2 regions of the Streptomyces sp. NPDC059851 genome follow, and region 1 is predicted to be linked to the other one. Evidence: riboswitches for the same ligand, from Rfam matches in the RefSeq annotation. Region 1 holds a riboswitch; the other holds the start of a gene.

What was found. A riboswitch is a leader RNA that binds a small molecule or an ion and turns the genes downstream of it on or off. The one in region 1 is predicted to bind S-adenosylmethionine.
Region 2: another riboswitch for S-adenosylmethionine. It lies ahead of thrC (threonine synthase); the one in region 1 lies ahead of ACFV7Q_RS09360 (aminotransferase class V-fold PLP-dependent enzyme).

What each region holds. Positions count from the first base shown of each region.
Region 1 is NZ_JBHWJJ010000019.1:43,590-50,899, reverse strand. Features, by position in the region: gene ACFV7Q_RS09375 (hypothetical protein) at 8-247, opposite strand; gene ACFV7Q_RS09370 (rhomboid family intramembrane serine protease) at 375-1,097, shown strand; gene ACFV7Q_RS09365 (Lrp/AsnC family transcriptional regulator) at 1,094-1,375, shown strand; gene ACFV7Q_RS09360 (aminotransferase class V-fold PLP-dependent enzyme) at 1,679-3,154, opposite strand; SAM riboswitch class IV at 3,398-3,514, opposite strand; gene trpD (anthranilate phosphoribosyltransferase) at 3,607-4,671, opposite strand; gene ACFV7Q_RS09350 (cytochrome bc complex cytochrome b subunit) at 4,819-6,444, opposite strand; gene ACFV7Q_RS09345 (Rieske 2Fe-2S domain-containing protein) at 6,441-7,310, opposite strand, start outside.
Region 2 is NZ_JBHWJJ010000013.1:93,325-100,634, forward strand. Features, by position in the region: gene groL (chaperonin GroEL) at 1-78, opposite strand, end outside; gene ACFV7Q_RS06885 (cold-shock protein) at 450-653, opposite strand; gene ACFV7Q_RS06890 (MoaD/ThiS family protein) at 1,036-1,314, opposite strand; gene thrC (threonine synthase) at 1,348-2,667, opposite strand; SAM riboswitch class I at 2,685-2,838, opposite strand; gene ACFV7Q_RS06900 (glucosyl-3-phosphoglycerate synthase) at 3,035-4,012, shown strand; gene ACFV7Q_RS06905 (trehalose-6-phosphate synthase) at 4,119-5,585, shown strand; gene otsB (trehalose-phosphatase) at 5,655-6,503, opposite strand; gene ACFV7Q_RS06915 (DUF3263 domain-containing protein) at 6,596-6,832, opposite strand; gene ACFV7Q_RS06920 (extracellular solute-binding protein) at 7,051-7,310, opposite strand, start outside.

The sequences.
Region 1 (7,310 bases):
GGCTCCGTCAGGAGTCCGCGCCCGGCCTGTTCACGAGTTCGATCTGGTCCACCGCGTTGCACCAGCGGCAGCGGACCGACTCGATGGTCTCACTGACCACCTCGCGCTCCTCGACCTTGGGCTCCCCGGCAAGATCCAGGTGGACGTACTCCACGACCTTCGACGATCGAGTGACGTCGAAACGCGTGAGGTTGCCGCACAGCGTGCAACGCCACCGGGTGCTGTCGGTCGGCAGGGGAACCGTCATCAGGCCGCACTCTCCTTCGTAGCTCTTTCAATTAAAGCCGCCGTCTGCAGGAATCGGCGGACCGCAGCACGTAACCCTACGGCCTGCCGGGGCGTGGGAAGGGGCCGGTCGGGTCATGCTCAATCGCATGATCGTAAAGTGGCCGGCCGTGCGCGAGGCCGCCCGGGGCCCGGTGGTCACCCACACGTTGATCGCCGCGTGCTGCGTGGTGTTCCTACTCGGTCCCGCCTCGGGCCTGAACCCCTCCTACGGGACCGGCGAGCAGCTGATGGAGACGGGGACCGCGTACTTCCGGCGCTGGGGCGTGGTCCCGGACGAGCTCTTCGGCGGGTCCGTGCGGGCGCTGCTGACGCCGCTGACCGCCCTGTTCGTCCACGGCAGCTGGCTGCACCTCCTGGGCAACCTGCTCTTCCTCCACGTCTTCGGCGCGATGACGGAGGAGCGGATGGGCCGCACGGCCTTCCTCTGCTTCTACGTGTGCACGGGCTACCTCGCGCTCGCGGCGTACGCGGCGGCCAACGCCTCCTCCGGGGAGACCCTGGTCGGGGCGTCCGGTGCGATCTCGGCGGTGCTGGGCGCGTTCCTGTACCTGTTCCCGCGGGCCCGGGTGACGAGCCTGTTCCCGTTCCTGTTCTTCCTGCCGCTGCGGTTCCCCGCCCGGCTCGTGCTGCTGTTCTGGTTCGCCCTGCAGTGGGTGGCGGCGCACCGGGCGGACAGCGGACCGGGGGTGGCGTACCTGGCGCACCTGGTGGGCTTCTCCCTCGGCTTCGTCCACGCGTGGGTGCGCTACCGGCGTGCGACTAGAGTGAGGCGACCAGCGACGGCCACCGAGGGAGACAGTCAGCCATGATCACCGCGATCGTGCTCATCAAGACCAGCGTGGACCGCATCCCCGAGATCGCCGAGTCCATCGCGGCGCTGGAGAACGTCAGCGAGGTCTACTCCGTCACGGGGACGTACGACCTCATCGCCCTGGTCCGCGTGCACCGCCACGACGACCTGGCGGACATCATCCCGGGCCGCATCAGCAAGATCCCCGGCGTGGAGGCGACGGACACCCACGTGGCGTTCCGCACCTACTCCCAGCACGACCTGGAAGCGGCCTTCGCCATCGGCCTGGACGCCTGAGCGCGCCGCGGGAGCCGGGTGCCGCGACGGGCCGGCGACCGCCCGCGGCCCGGTCCTGGCCGGTCGCGCGGTTCCCGGCGCCCCTCCGGGCCGCTGCCGGACCGCCGTCGAGTTCGCCGCGGCCGCTCGGCAGCCGGGCCGACCGCCGCATCCGGCCGCCGCGCCACCGCGTCGCTGGGCCCCGGCGTCAGAGCCGGCCGGTCCTCCAGACCCGGCGGCGACCGGTCCTCCTCGCAGGTCAGGGCGGTGGGCACCGGGCGGCGTGCCGGCCATGACCGGCACGTCTGGTGACCGGCACCCCCGTCACACGGCCGGGACGCAGCGGCCCTCCTCGGTGCGGTACTGCCACTGCGCGCCCTCGCTGACGAGTTCCCCGACCGCCCGGACGAACCGCTCCACGTGCTCGTCGGGGGTCCCGGCGCCGAAGCTGACCCTGATCGCGTTGAGCGACCTCCCCCAGCCTCCGGCCGGGGGGACCCCCACCTCGCTTCGCTCCCCCGGATGCGCCTCCGGGGCCCCGCACGCGCCGGGCTCCTGGGGGGCGCTGCCGAGGAGGGTGCGCACGAGCGGGTGGGCGCAGAACAGGCCGTCGCGGACCCCGATGCCGTACTCGGCCGACAGGGCGGCGGCGAAGTGGGAGCTGTTCCAGCCCTCCACCACGAAGGAAATGACGCCGACGCGCGGGGCGTCGTCCCCGAACAGGGAGAGGATCCGCACCTGCGGGATGCCGGCCAGGCCCGCGCGGACCTGTGCGATCAGCTCCTGCTCGCGGGCGACGAGCCGGTCGAAGCCCGCCCCGGTCAGGGCACGGCAGGCGGACGCGATGGCGTAGGCGCCGATGACGTTGGGGGATCCGGCTTCGTGGCGGGCGGCCGTGGTGTGCCATTCGACGTCCACGCCACCGTCGTCGCGGCGGGCGACGGTGCGCGAGGCCCCACCGCCGGCGAGGTACGGCCGGGCCTGCTGGAGCCAGTCGGCCCGGCCGGCCAGCACGCCCGACCCGAAGGGCGCGTACAGCTTGTGCCCGGAGAAGGCCACCCAGTCCACGTCGAGGGCCTGGACGGAGACGGGGTGGTGGGGGGCCAACTGGGCGGCGTCGAGGACGATCCGCGCCCCGTGGGCGTGCGCGGCGGCGGCGAGTTCCTCCACCGGCCACAGCTCACCGGTGACGTTCGACGCCCCGGTGACGCAGACCAGCGCCGGCCCTTCCCCGGGCTCCCGGTCGGCGAGGGCCCGCTCCAGGGTGTCCACGGCCCCGTCCGGGGTGCGCGGTGCGTCGAGGTACGTGACCTGCGCGCCGTCCCAGGGGAGCAGCGAGGCGTGGTGCTCGGTCTCGAAGACGAAGACCCGGCAGTCGGCGGGGAGGGCCGCGGCGAGCAGGTTGAGGGAGTCGGTGGTGGACCGGGTGAAGATCACCTGGTCGGACGGGCGGCAGTCCAGGAACGCGGCGACCTCGGCCCGGCTCTGTTCGAAGAGGTCGGTGGAGAGCTGCGAGAGGTAGCCCGCGCCGCGGTGCACGCTGCCGTAGTAGGGGGCGTACGCGGCCACGTCGTCCCAGACGCGCTGGAGGGCGGGTGCGCTGGCCGCGTAGTCGAGGGCCGCGTAGGTGACCTCGCCGCCGGTGACGAGCGGGACGGTGACGTCCCGCCCGAGGACCGGGAGCGGCCCGGCACAGACGGCGCCGCCGGCCCCGGCCCCGGCCCCGACGGCGGCACCGGAAGGAGCGGGGGCAGAGGCAGGTGCAGAGACGACGGCGGCGGCGTTGAGGAATGCGGACATGGCGGAATCTCCCGGCGGGCAGGGCGGAACGGCTTCGGATGTCACCCGTCGGCGGGTACGGCGCTGCGGCCGTCCGGCGGACGGGGAAATGCCTCGGAGCACGGGCCGGGGCGCACGCGGCTGACCGGGTACGCAGGGGGAAAGGGCCGCGGTCCGAGGGGGGAAGGAGGGGCGGAGCCGCCCTATCGCATTCGCTTGCTCACGGAAAACGCTCCTCGAAGACCAGGACCCCTGGTGTCGAGGGATCCGCGCTTGCCGCGGACCTTGCTGTCCACAGCCTGGTCATCACCCGGGGCACCCCGCCACGGAAGGAGGGTTGCCGGACAGCAAGCCGGGGCCGAAACGCTGTCACTCGTGACCTGGTCAGTCATCCTGCCACAAGATCCCGCACGCACAAGACCCCGGTCCGCATGCCGGACCGGGGTCTTGGCCGAAAACGATCCGTCAGGTCGTCAGGCGTTGCTGGCGGCCACCCACCGCTCCAGGGCGGCCCGCGCGGCGCCGGAGTCGATGGCCTCCGCGGCGCGCTCGACGCCCGCCCGGACCTGCTCCTCCAAGGAGCCGCTGCCCGGGTCCAGGGCCACCAGGGCGGCGGCCGAGTTCAGCAGCACGGCGTCGCGCACCGGGCCGGTCTCGCCGGCCAGCAGCCGCCGGGCGACGTCCGCGTTGTACGAGGCGTCCGCGCCCCGCAGTTCGGCGACGTCCACCAGGTCGATGCCCACGTCGCGCGGGTCGAAGGCCTGCTCCTGCACGTGCCCGTCGCGCACCCACCACACCCGGGACGTCGCCGTCGTGGTCAGCTCGTCCAGGCCGTCGTCACCGCGGAACACCAGGGCGGAGGAGCCGCGGTCCGCGAGCACGCCCGCCACGATGGGCGCCACCCTGGCGTCGGCGACGCCGGTGGCCTGCGCCCGGACCCGCGCCGGGTTGGTCAACGGCCCCAGGAAGTTGAAGGTGGTCCGGATGCCCAGTTCCCGGCGGGCCGTGGCCACGTGCCGCAGTGCCGGGTGGAACTTCACCGCGAAGCAGAAGGTGATGCCGGCCTCTTCGGCCACGCGCACCACGCCTTCGGGCGTGAGGTCCAGGTTGACGCCGAGCTTCTCCAGCACGTCGGAGGCGCCGCTCGCCGAGGACGCGGCCCGGTTGCCGTGCTTGACCACCTTGGCGCCCGTGCCGGCCACCACGATGGAGGACATGGTCGAGATGTTGACGGTCTTGGCCCCGTCGCCGCCGGTGCCGACGATGTCCACCGTCCGGCCGGGCACCTCGATCAGGTTGGCGTGCGCGTACATGGTCCGCACGAGACCGTTGATCTCCTCGACCGTCTCCCCCTTGGCCCGCAGGGCGACCACGAAACCGGCGATCTGGGCGTCGGTGGCCTCACCGCGCATGATCCGGTCCAGGGCCCACGCCGTGTCCTCGGCGTGCAGGTCCCGGCCCGAGAGCAGCGCGTCCAGTACGGCCGGCCAGGACCGGGCCGCCACGCTGTCGCCGCCTGCCGGGGTCACAACGTTCATGGTCCGCTCCTGAGGGTCCACAGTCGAATGGGAAGGTCTTCAGCCTATCCAGGCCGGGCAGACGGCAAAGAGCCCCGTCCAGACCCTGGACGGGGCTCTCGCCGTGGGCGACACCGGGACTGACCGAAATCAGACCCTCATGCGGGATCAGTGGTGGCCGTGGCCGCTCTGGATCTCCTTGTACTCCTCCACCGTGGGCTTCGGAATCTGGTTGTCGGCGCTGTACATGCCCTGGCTCAGCTTGACGCGGAGCTTCTCCATCATCTTCGGCTTCCGCTCGACGCCGTTCTCGTCGACCGTCGGGCCGAGCTCCAGCGGCTTGTACTGCTCGTGCGCCGTGAGCGTGTGCAGCTTGGCCTGGTCCAGGGGCTCGTGGACCTCGATGAACTCACCGTGCGGCAGCCTCTTGATGATGCCGGTCTCGCGACCGTGCAGCACCTTGTCGTGGTCCCGGCGCTGCAGGCCGAGGCAGATGCGCTTGGTGATGATGAACGCGATCACCGGGACGGCGAAGAAGCCGATCCGCACGAACCAGGTGATGTTGTTGATCGAGAGGTGGAAGTACTGCGCGAACATGTCGTTGCCACCGCCGATGAGGAGCACGATGTACTCCGCGATCCAGGCGACACCGAAGGCCGTGCGGGTCGGGGCGTTGCGCGGGCGGTCCAGGATGTGGTGCTCGCGCTTGTCGCCGGTGACCCAGGACTCGATGAACGGCCACACCGCGATCGCGCCCAGGACCAGCGGGAAGAGCACCAGCGGGATGAACACGCCCAGGACGAGCGTGTGGCCCCACAGGTTGATCTCCCAGCCGGGCATGGCACGGATCAGGCCTTCCGGCATACCCATGTACCAGTCGGGCTGCGCACCGGTGGACACGTGGTCCGGGCGGTACGGGCCGAGCGCCCAGATCGGGTTGATCGAGGCGATCGCCGCGATGGCCGCGATGACACCGAAGACCAGGAAGAAGAAGCCTCCGGCCTTGGCCATGTAGACCGGCAGCAGCGGCATGCCGACGACGTTGTTGTTCGTCTTGCCGGGGCCCGCGAACTGGGTGTGCTTGTGGTAGAAGACCAGGATCAGGTGGGCCACCAGCAGACCCATCATGATGCCGGGCAGCAGCAGGATGTGGATCGAGTAGAACCGGGCGACGAAGTCGCTGCCGGGGAACTCGCCGCCGAAGAGGAAGAACGAGATGTACGTGCCGACGACCGGCACGGACAGGATCGCGCCCTCCATGAAGCGGACACCGGTGCCCGAGAGCAGGTCGTCCGGCAGGGAGTAACCGGTGAAGCCGGTGAACATGCCGAGGACCAGCAGCAGGAAGCCGAAGACCCAGTTGACCTCACGCGGCTTGCGGAACGCGCCGGTGAAGAAGACGCGCATCATGTGCACGATCATGCCGGCGACGAAGATCAGCGCGGCCCAGTGGTGGATCTGCCGGATGAGCAGACCACCGCGGACGTCGAAGCTGATCTCCAGCGTCGAGGCGAACGCCTCGGACATCCGGACGCCCTGCATCGGCACGTACGAGCCGTGGTACACGACCTCGTTCATGCTCGGGTGGAAGAAGAGCGTCAGGTACACACCCGTGAGGATGATGATGATGAAGCTGTAGAGGCAGATCTCACCCAGCATGAAGGACCAGTGGTCCGGGAAGATCTTGCGCATGTTCGCCTTGGCGAGGCTGTAGATGCCCAGGCGGCCGTCCGCCCAGTCAGCCACGCGCTCGCCGGCGGGCGCCTTGCGCTTCGTGTCAGTGGCGGTACTCATCCGCGCTCCCAGAATGCAGGACCGACGGGCTCCTCGAAGTCGCCGAGCGCCTCAAGGAAGCCTTCGCTGTTCACGCCGATGCGCAGCTGCGGAAGGCCGTGGCCGGCGGGTCCGAAGACGACGCGGCCGCCGTCGGAGAGGTCGAAGGTGGACTGGTGGCACGGGCAGAGCACGTGGTGCGTCTGCTGCTCGTACAGGCTGATCGGGCAGCCGACGTGGGTGCAGATCTTCGAGTAGGCGACGATGCCGTCGTGGGACCACTCGAGTTCCCGCTTGTCCTTGATGTCCTCCGGCTGGATGCGGACGATCATCAGGGCGGCCTTGGCGATCTCGTTGTTGAAGTCGTGCGCGTCCTCCTCCAGGCCCTCGGGCATGACGAAGGTGAGCGAACCGACCGGAACGTCCTCGGGACGCAGCGGCTCCATCGTGTTCTGGTTGATGAGCAGCTTGCCCTTGGCCCACAGGGTGTGGCGCAGCTTGTCCTCGGGCAGCGGGCCCAGGTCGCGCATGATCACGACGGCGGAGAGCGGCAGCATGGCCAGCGCGCCGAGCATCGTGTTGCGGATCAGCGGACGGCGGCCGATGCCCGACTCGTTCGCACCGTCGGCGAAGTCCTGCATGACCTTCGCCTTGACCTCGGGCGAGGCCGCGATCTCGTGGCGGTCGTCGGCGACCTCGACGTCGGACATCAGGGTGCGGGCCCAGTGGACCGCGCCCGCGCCGATGCAGAAGAGGGCCGCACCGAGGCTCATGCCCAGGGCGAAGTTGAGCGCGCTGATCTTCCCGAAGGGGAAGATGAACACGATCTTGTCGACCGGGATGACCACGTACGCCACGATGAACGCGACGGTGGCCAGCATCGAGAC
Region 2 (7,310 bases), on a different contig from region 1:
GACGGCGTCGGCGAGCTGGTTCATGCCGCGCTCGAGACCGCGCCGGGCCTCCTCGTCGAACGCAATGATCTTGGCCATCTGAAGTGGTCCTCCAGGACTGGGGTTCCCCCTGCGCCGGGCAGGCGCGCGGGGAGGGTGGATTGCTCCGGACCGCGCCTGCGCCCGCGACGGACGGCCTGCGTGCCCGGCGGTTCCTTCCCGCCGGACGCTGCGGGCCTCACCGACCCGGTCCCGTGTAGTAGCACTCTCCGCGGGAGAGTGCTAACGCCAATGATTAGCACTCGACCCCCGCGAGTGCAAGCGGCTTCGGACATCCCCGGCCATGCCGCCGGACGCCGCCGCCCGACGCCGACCGCTCCCCGCCCGGGACGCACGAAGGGCCCGCACCCCTCCTCAGGATGCGGACCCTCGTGTACGCGTCGGTGGCCGGTCGCGCCGGTCGCGCGGTCTCAGACGGCGAGCTTGACCATGTCCGCCTGCGGGCCCTTCTGGCCCTGCGAGATCTCGAACTCGACCCGCTGACCCTCTTCAAGGGTGCGGTACCCGTCCATCTGGATGGCGCTGTAGTGGACGAACACATCCGCACCACCGTCGACCGCGATGAAGCCGTAGCCCTTCTCCGCGTTGAACCACTTGACGGTGCCCTGAGCCATGCCTAACTCCCCTATTACTGGCCCTTGCGCGGGACCGCACTTCGCGGTCCCGGGTCAGAACTTGCGCCGGAACGCCTCGACCGCGGCTGAATGTATCTGCACCGGTGCTGTCTGCAACAGGTCAATCCGACGAGAATTCTGGACACACCGAAAGGGCCAAATAGGCCGAAAATTTATCGTATTCCCGGGCAACTCGGACCCGGCATATCGCGCCAAAGCCCCATACCGCACGTGCACATTGACTCAATGTCACCCCTCGCAGGGCCCGTTCATATGCAGCGGGCAAGAACAACGGAGGGGGCTTCCCCAACTCTACCGCGGCCAACCAAGCAGAATTACCCCCTCCGCTTAATGCCGGAGGGGGTAATCCTCGGAGGACGAATCAGCAGCCGCCGGCAACGGCCGGGATGATCGAAACGCCCGCGCCGTCCGGGGTCGCCGCCTGCAGGCCGCCCTCGAAGCGCACGTCGTCGTCGTTGACGTAGACGTTGACGAAGCGGCGCAGCTTGCCCTGGTCGTCCAGGACGCGCGCGGCGATGCCGGGGTGGTTCTGCTCCAGCGACGCGATGACCTCGGCGAGGGTCGCGCCCTCGGCCGGGACCTCGGCCCGGCCGCCGGTGTAGGTGCGCAGGATGGTGGGGATGCGGACGTTGACGCTCATGGCGCTACTGCCTTTCCGGTAGGGCGGGGATGGTCAGGCCAGGCCGGCGGCGCGGAACGCGTCCAGGCTGGGGCGGATGGTGGCGGTCTGCCCGCTGTCCGCGGCCACCGCCTCCAGGGTCTTCAGGCCGTCACCGGTGTTGAGGACCACCGTGGTCAGCGCGGGGTCGAGCCGCCCGCTCTCGATGAGCTTCTTCGTCACGCCGACGGTCACGCCGCCCGCCGTCTCGGCGAAGATTCCCTCGGTCCGGGCCAGGATCCCGATGGCCTCGACGACCTGCTCGTCCGTCACGTCCTCGACGTAGCCGCCGGTACGGCGCGCGATGTCCAGGACGTAGGGGCCGTCGGCGGGGTTGCCGATGGCGAGGGACTTGGCGATCGTGTTCGGCTTCTGCGGGCGGACGACGTCGTGGCCGGCCTTGAACGCGGTCGACACCGGGGAGCAGCCCTCGGCCTGGGCGCCGAAGATCTTGTACGGCTTGTCCTCGACCAGGCCCAGCCCGATCAGCTCCTGCAGACCCTTGTCGATCTTCGTCAGCTGGGAGCCGGAGGCGATCGGGATGACGATCTGGTCGGGCAGCTGCCAGCCGAGCTGCTCGCAGATCTCGTACGCCAGCGTCTTGGAGCCCTCGCCGTAGTACGGGCGCAGGTTCACGTTGACGAAGCCCCAGCCCTCGCCCAGCGGGTCGCCGATGAGCTCCGAGCAGAAGCGGTTCACGTCGTCGTAGTTGCCCTCGATGCCGACCAGGTCGCCGCCGTACACACCGGCCATGACGACCTTGCCCTGCTCCAGGTCGTGCGGGATGAACACGCAGGAGCGGAAGCCCGCCCGGGCGGCCGCGGCCCCGACCGCGCCGGCCAGGTTGCCGGTGGAGGAGCAGGAGAGCGTGGTGAAGCCGAAGGCGCGGGCGGCCTCGACGGCGATCGCGACGACGCGGTCCTTGAAGGAGTGCGTCGGGTTGCCGGAATCGTCCTTGACGTACAGCTTGCCGGTGACGCCGAGCTCCTTGGCCAGGTTCTCGGCGTCGACGAGCTTGGTGAAGCCCGGGTTCAGGCTGGGCTTGGCGGCCACGTCGGCGGGGACGGGCAGCAGCGGGGCGTACCGCCAGATGTTGTTCGGACCGGCCTCGATCGCGGCGCGCAGGGCCTCCGCGCCTTCGGGCGACCCGGTGCCGGCCGGGAACGCGTACGCGACCTCCAGCGGGCCGAAGCACTCGACGCAGGCGAAGATCGGGCCGAGCTCGAAGCGGGTACCGCACTCGCGACAGGAAAGGCCCGCGGCGGGGCCGAGATCGACGGCGGGCGCGGCGGCGGAGGCTCCGGCGGCAGGGGTGGCAACGGTCTGTGCAGCCATGATGGCGAGGCCCTTTCTCCTCATCTTCCCCATGGCGCATTTCGCCATGAGACGGAATTGGCACCTTCCCTAGCCGGGGACCTCGCTGCTGCTGCACGCAGTCGCGGGAAACCGACTGGAGGGTTGCCGGGGCTTCAACGGGCCGTGTCCCTCTGCCCCTCTGGATGAGCGGTATGGCGCCGGTCCGCGCGCTCGTGGCGCGCCGACGCGTTTGTTCGCGGGACCCCCGGCATGCGGCGGTCCATCGCGTTGTTCAAGACTGTAACCGAAGGCTCGGGTGGCTGAGACGGCTGTCCGATGCGCGAGATGGAGCGCTTTTCGGCCGGAACGGCCGGGCGGGTAGCAGAGGAAACAGGGAGTGCCGAACGTGCTGGAAGAGGTGGAGCGCTGGCTCGCGGACCGCTCCTGGTCCGTTGCCGACCGACCGCTCGACCAGCTCCTCGCCGCGAAACGGGCGTCGGGCACCACGGTCAGCGTCGTCCTGCCCGCGCTCGACGAGGAGGCGACGGTCGGCGCGATCGTCGAGGTCATCCGGCGCGATCTCGTCGACGGGCCCGCCTTCCCGCTCGTCGACGAGCTGGTGGTGGTCGATTCCGGTTCCACCGACCGGACCGCCGAGGTCGCCGCGAAGGCCGGCGCCCACGTGGTGCACCGCGACGAGATCCTGCCCCGCATCCCGGCCGTGCGCGGCAAGGGCGAGGTGCTGTGGCGTTCGCTGCTGGCCACCACCGGCGACATCGTCTGTTTCGTCGACGCGGACCTGCGGGACTTCTCGGCGTCCTTCGTCACCGGCATCGTCGGCCCGCTCCTCACCGAGCCGGACGTGCAGTTCGTCAAGGCGATGTACGACCGCCCCCTCGGCGACGCCCCCGGTCAGGGCGGACGGGTGACCGAGCTCGTCGCCCGGCCCCTGCTCAACCTGCACTGGCCCCAGCTGGCGGGCTTCGTCCAGCCACTGGGCGGCGAGTACGCCGTACGCCGCTCGCTGCTGGAGCGGCTGCCCTTCCCCGTCGGCTACGGCGTCGAGCTGGGCCTCCTGGTGGACGCGCTGCACACGGTCGGGCTCGACGCCCTCGCCCAGGTGGACGTCGGTGTGCGGCTCCACCGCCACCAGGACGGGCAGGCGCTCGGCCGGATGGCCGCGGCGATCTACCGGACGGCGCAGCTGCGGCTCTCGCGCGGACACTCCCCCGGCCACCGCTGGGGACACCCCCACGTGCGGCCGGTGCTGACGCAGTTCGAGCGCGGTCCGGAGGGGTTCGAGCCGCGCACGCACGCCGTGGACACGGAAGAGCGGCCGCCGATGGTGGAGATCGCGGAGTACGCGGTCCGCCGCGTCGCATGACGGCGGGCGTCAAAACGGTGTCAGGGGCGCGTCACGGGCGCGCCAGGGGCACATCGGGGGCGAGAACGGACGTTTGAGGCGGGGCGGGTCGGGCTAGGTTCGCCGCATGGCTTCCCACGTTCTCGTCGCAGCCAACCGCGGTCCGCTCTCCTACGTCCTCGGCCCCGACGGCACCCTCGACGCGCGCCGCGGCGGGGGCGGTCTCGTCTCCGGCCTGTCGGCCGCGCTCGCCGAGCAGCCGGACGCCCTGTGGATCTGCGCCGCCCTGTCGGACGCGGACCGCGAGGCCGTCCGCCGGGGCGTCGCCGAGCCAGGGGTGCGGATGCTGGACATCGACCCGGCCGTGTACGACGCCGCCTACAACGGCATCGCGAACTCGGTGCTCTGGTTCACCCACCACCACCTGTACGACACCCCGCGCACCCCCGTCTTCGACGCGGCCTTCCGGCGCCAGTGGGAGGCGTACACCGCCTACAACCGGTCCTTCGCGCGGGCACTGGCCGAGGAGGCGGCCCCGAACGCCTGCGTGCTCGTCCAGGACTACCACTTGGCACTGGTCCCGGGGCTGCTGCGCGAGCTGCGGCCCGACCTGCGGATCGCACACTTCACGCACACGCCGTGGGCCTCGTGGGACTTCCTGGCCATGTTGCCCGACGACGTCCGGCACGAGCTCATGTGGGGCATGCTCGGGGCCGACCTGCTGGGCTTCCACACCTGGGCCTGGGCCCACGCCTTCCTCGACTGCGCCCGCCTGGACGACGAGCGCGGCACGGCCGAGCCGCTCGTCACGGAGGCTGGCGGCGAGCGGTACGTCCGGAAGGCGATGCTCGGTCCGGTGCGGCACCCGCGCACCGACGTCGCCGTCTACCCGCTGGGCGTGGACGGCGACGAACTGCGCCGTCTCGCACTCCGGCCGGAGGTCGCGGACCGGTTGGCGGGGCTGCGCGCCGAGATCGGGGACCGCAGGACCATCGTCCGGGTGGACCGGACCGAGCTGTCGAAGAACATCGTCCGGGGACTGCTCGCCTACCGGGAGCTGCTCACCGCGCACCCGGAGTGGCGCGGGCGGGTGGTCCACCTGGCCTCCGCCTACCCCTCGCGCCAGGACCTGGAGGTCTACCGGTCGTACACGACCGCCGTGCGGGACCTGGCCGCGGAGATCAACGCGGAATTCGGCACGAAGACGTGGCAGCCGGTGCTGCTGTCGGTGCAGGACGACTTCGCCCGGTCCCTCGCGGCGTACCGGCTGGCGGACGTGGCGCTGGTCAACCCTGTGCGGGACGGGATGAACCTCGTCGCCAAGGAGATCCCGGTCGTGTCGGAGCAGGGCTGCGCGCTGGTGCTGTCCACGGGGGCGGGGGCGTACGGGGAGCTGCGGGACGATGCGGTGACGGTGAACGCGTACGACGTGACGGAGACTGCGGAGGCGTTGCACGCCGCGCTGTCCATGCCGGAGGGGGAGCGGTGGGAGCGGACGAAGCGGTTGGCCGTGGCCGCGACCGCCCTCCCGCCGGCGCAGTGGTTCACGGCCCAGCTGGCCGCCCTCCGGGCCGCCGCCGACCCGCGCTCCTGACCCGGCGCACGCTCGGACCGCGGCCGCGCCCGTCTCACTGACCCGGGCCGGTCCCGGTCTCCCCCTGTGTCAGGCGTGGAGGGAGGCGGCCAGGGCCGACAGGAAGGTGGTGATGGCGGCGGGGCCGGGGAGGACGAGGTCCGCGCGGGACGCCAGTTCCGGGACTTCCTCCGAGCCGCTGCACACCAGAAGGCCCGGCAGGCCCTCGGCCCTGCGCTTTTCCACGGCGGCGTACGCCGCGAGGTCGCCGAGGTCGTCCCCTGCGTAGAGGACCGCTTCGGCGTCCGTCTCCTCCAGGTACTCGCTCAGGGCGACGCCCTTGTCCATGCCCGGCGGCCGCAGCTCCAGCACGGCCCGCCCCGGCTCCACGATCAGCCCGTGCCGGGCGGCCAGCTCGGCCAGCGGCTCGCGCAGTACCGCGAAGGCGGCGGCCGGGTCCTCGGCGCGGCGGGTGTGGACGGCGAGGGCGCGGCCCTTCTCCTCGATCCAAGTGCCCTGCCAGGCGCCGATGGAGTCCAGGAACCCGGGCAGCTCGGCCCGTACGGCCGCCACCCCGGGGTGTTCGGCGGGCGCGTGCACGATGCCGGTGACGGCGTCCCAGCGTTCGGCTCCGTAGTGGCCGAGCACGACGAGGTGTTCCAGGCCCGGCACCCCGGCGAAGCCCCCGAGGCGGACGGCGACGCCCGCCGGCCGGCCGGTGATCACGGCGACGGAGGCGACCTCGGGGGCGAGGGCGGCGAGGGCGGGGACGGCGGCGGGGTGGGCGCGCGCCTGGTCGGGGTCGGGGACGATCTCGGCGACGGTGCCGTCGAAGTCGAGGGCGACGACGCTGCGGCGCGGTGCGCGCAGGAGGGCCGCGAGTCCCTCGCGGCCGGCGGCGGTGACGGGCATCGGCAGGTCGTGCGGACGGCTCCCCATGGGGACGACCCTAACGGCCCGGGCGGGCCACGGCTACGGCGCACGGGGACGTGTACCGGTACCGGTGGTGTGCGGGCCTCGGGCGCGGGTCTTCAGCGGCGGGCGCGCTGGGCCTCGCGGATGCGGCGGAGCCGGTTGACGGTGCCCGGGGAGTGGGCGAGGGCCCGCGGGTCGTCCATCAGCGCGTTGAGCAGCTGGTAGTAACGGACCGGGGTCATTCCCAGCCCTTCGCGTATCGCCCGCTCCTTGGCCCCGGGGCCGGGCCAGGTGCGTCCCTCGTACGCGAGCACCGCGGCCTCGGTGGCCGTGAGCTGCCCGTCGTCCGTCATACGGCCAGATTAACGCCGCCCACCGACACCCACGGGGCCGCCAAGCTCGGGTGGGTGTCGGTGGGCGGGGGTCAGGGGCCGCAGGCCGGGGGTTGCGGCCGGCGGCACCGTCCGGCGGTCAGGGGTTAGCCGTCGCCGGGGGCCTGGTCGCTGGGCCCCCGGTAACCGGGCTCCGGTCGCCGGTCGCCGGTCGCCGGTCAGGGGTTGTCGGTCGCCGGTCAGGGGTTGTCGGCCGTGCGGGCCTGGGAGGCGATGTCCTCCAGGACCCGCTTGGGGTCGCCGTTCGGCTGCACGGCCCGGCCGATGTTCTGCTTGATGTTCTCGCTCACCCCGGCCCAGGACTTCTTGCCGACCGGGTACAGCCGCGAGTTGGGCAGCGCGGTGAGGAAGGTCTTCATCTGCGCCGAGGAGCCCCCGGTGCTCGCCTCCATCGCCCGGTAGCCGCTCGTGGTGACCGGCAGCAGGTCGTACTTCTTGG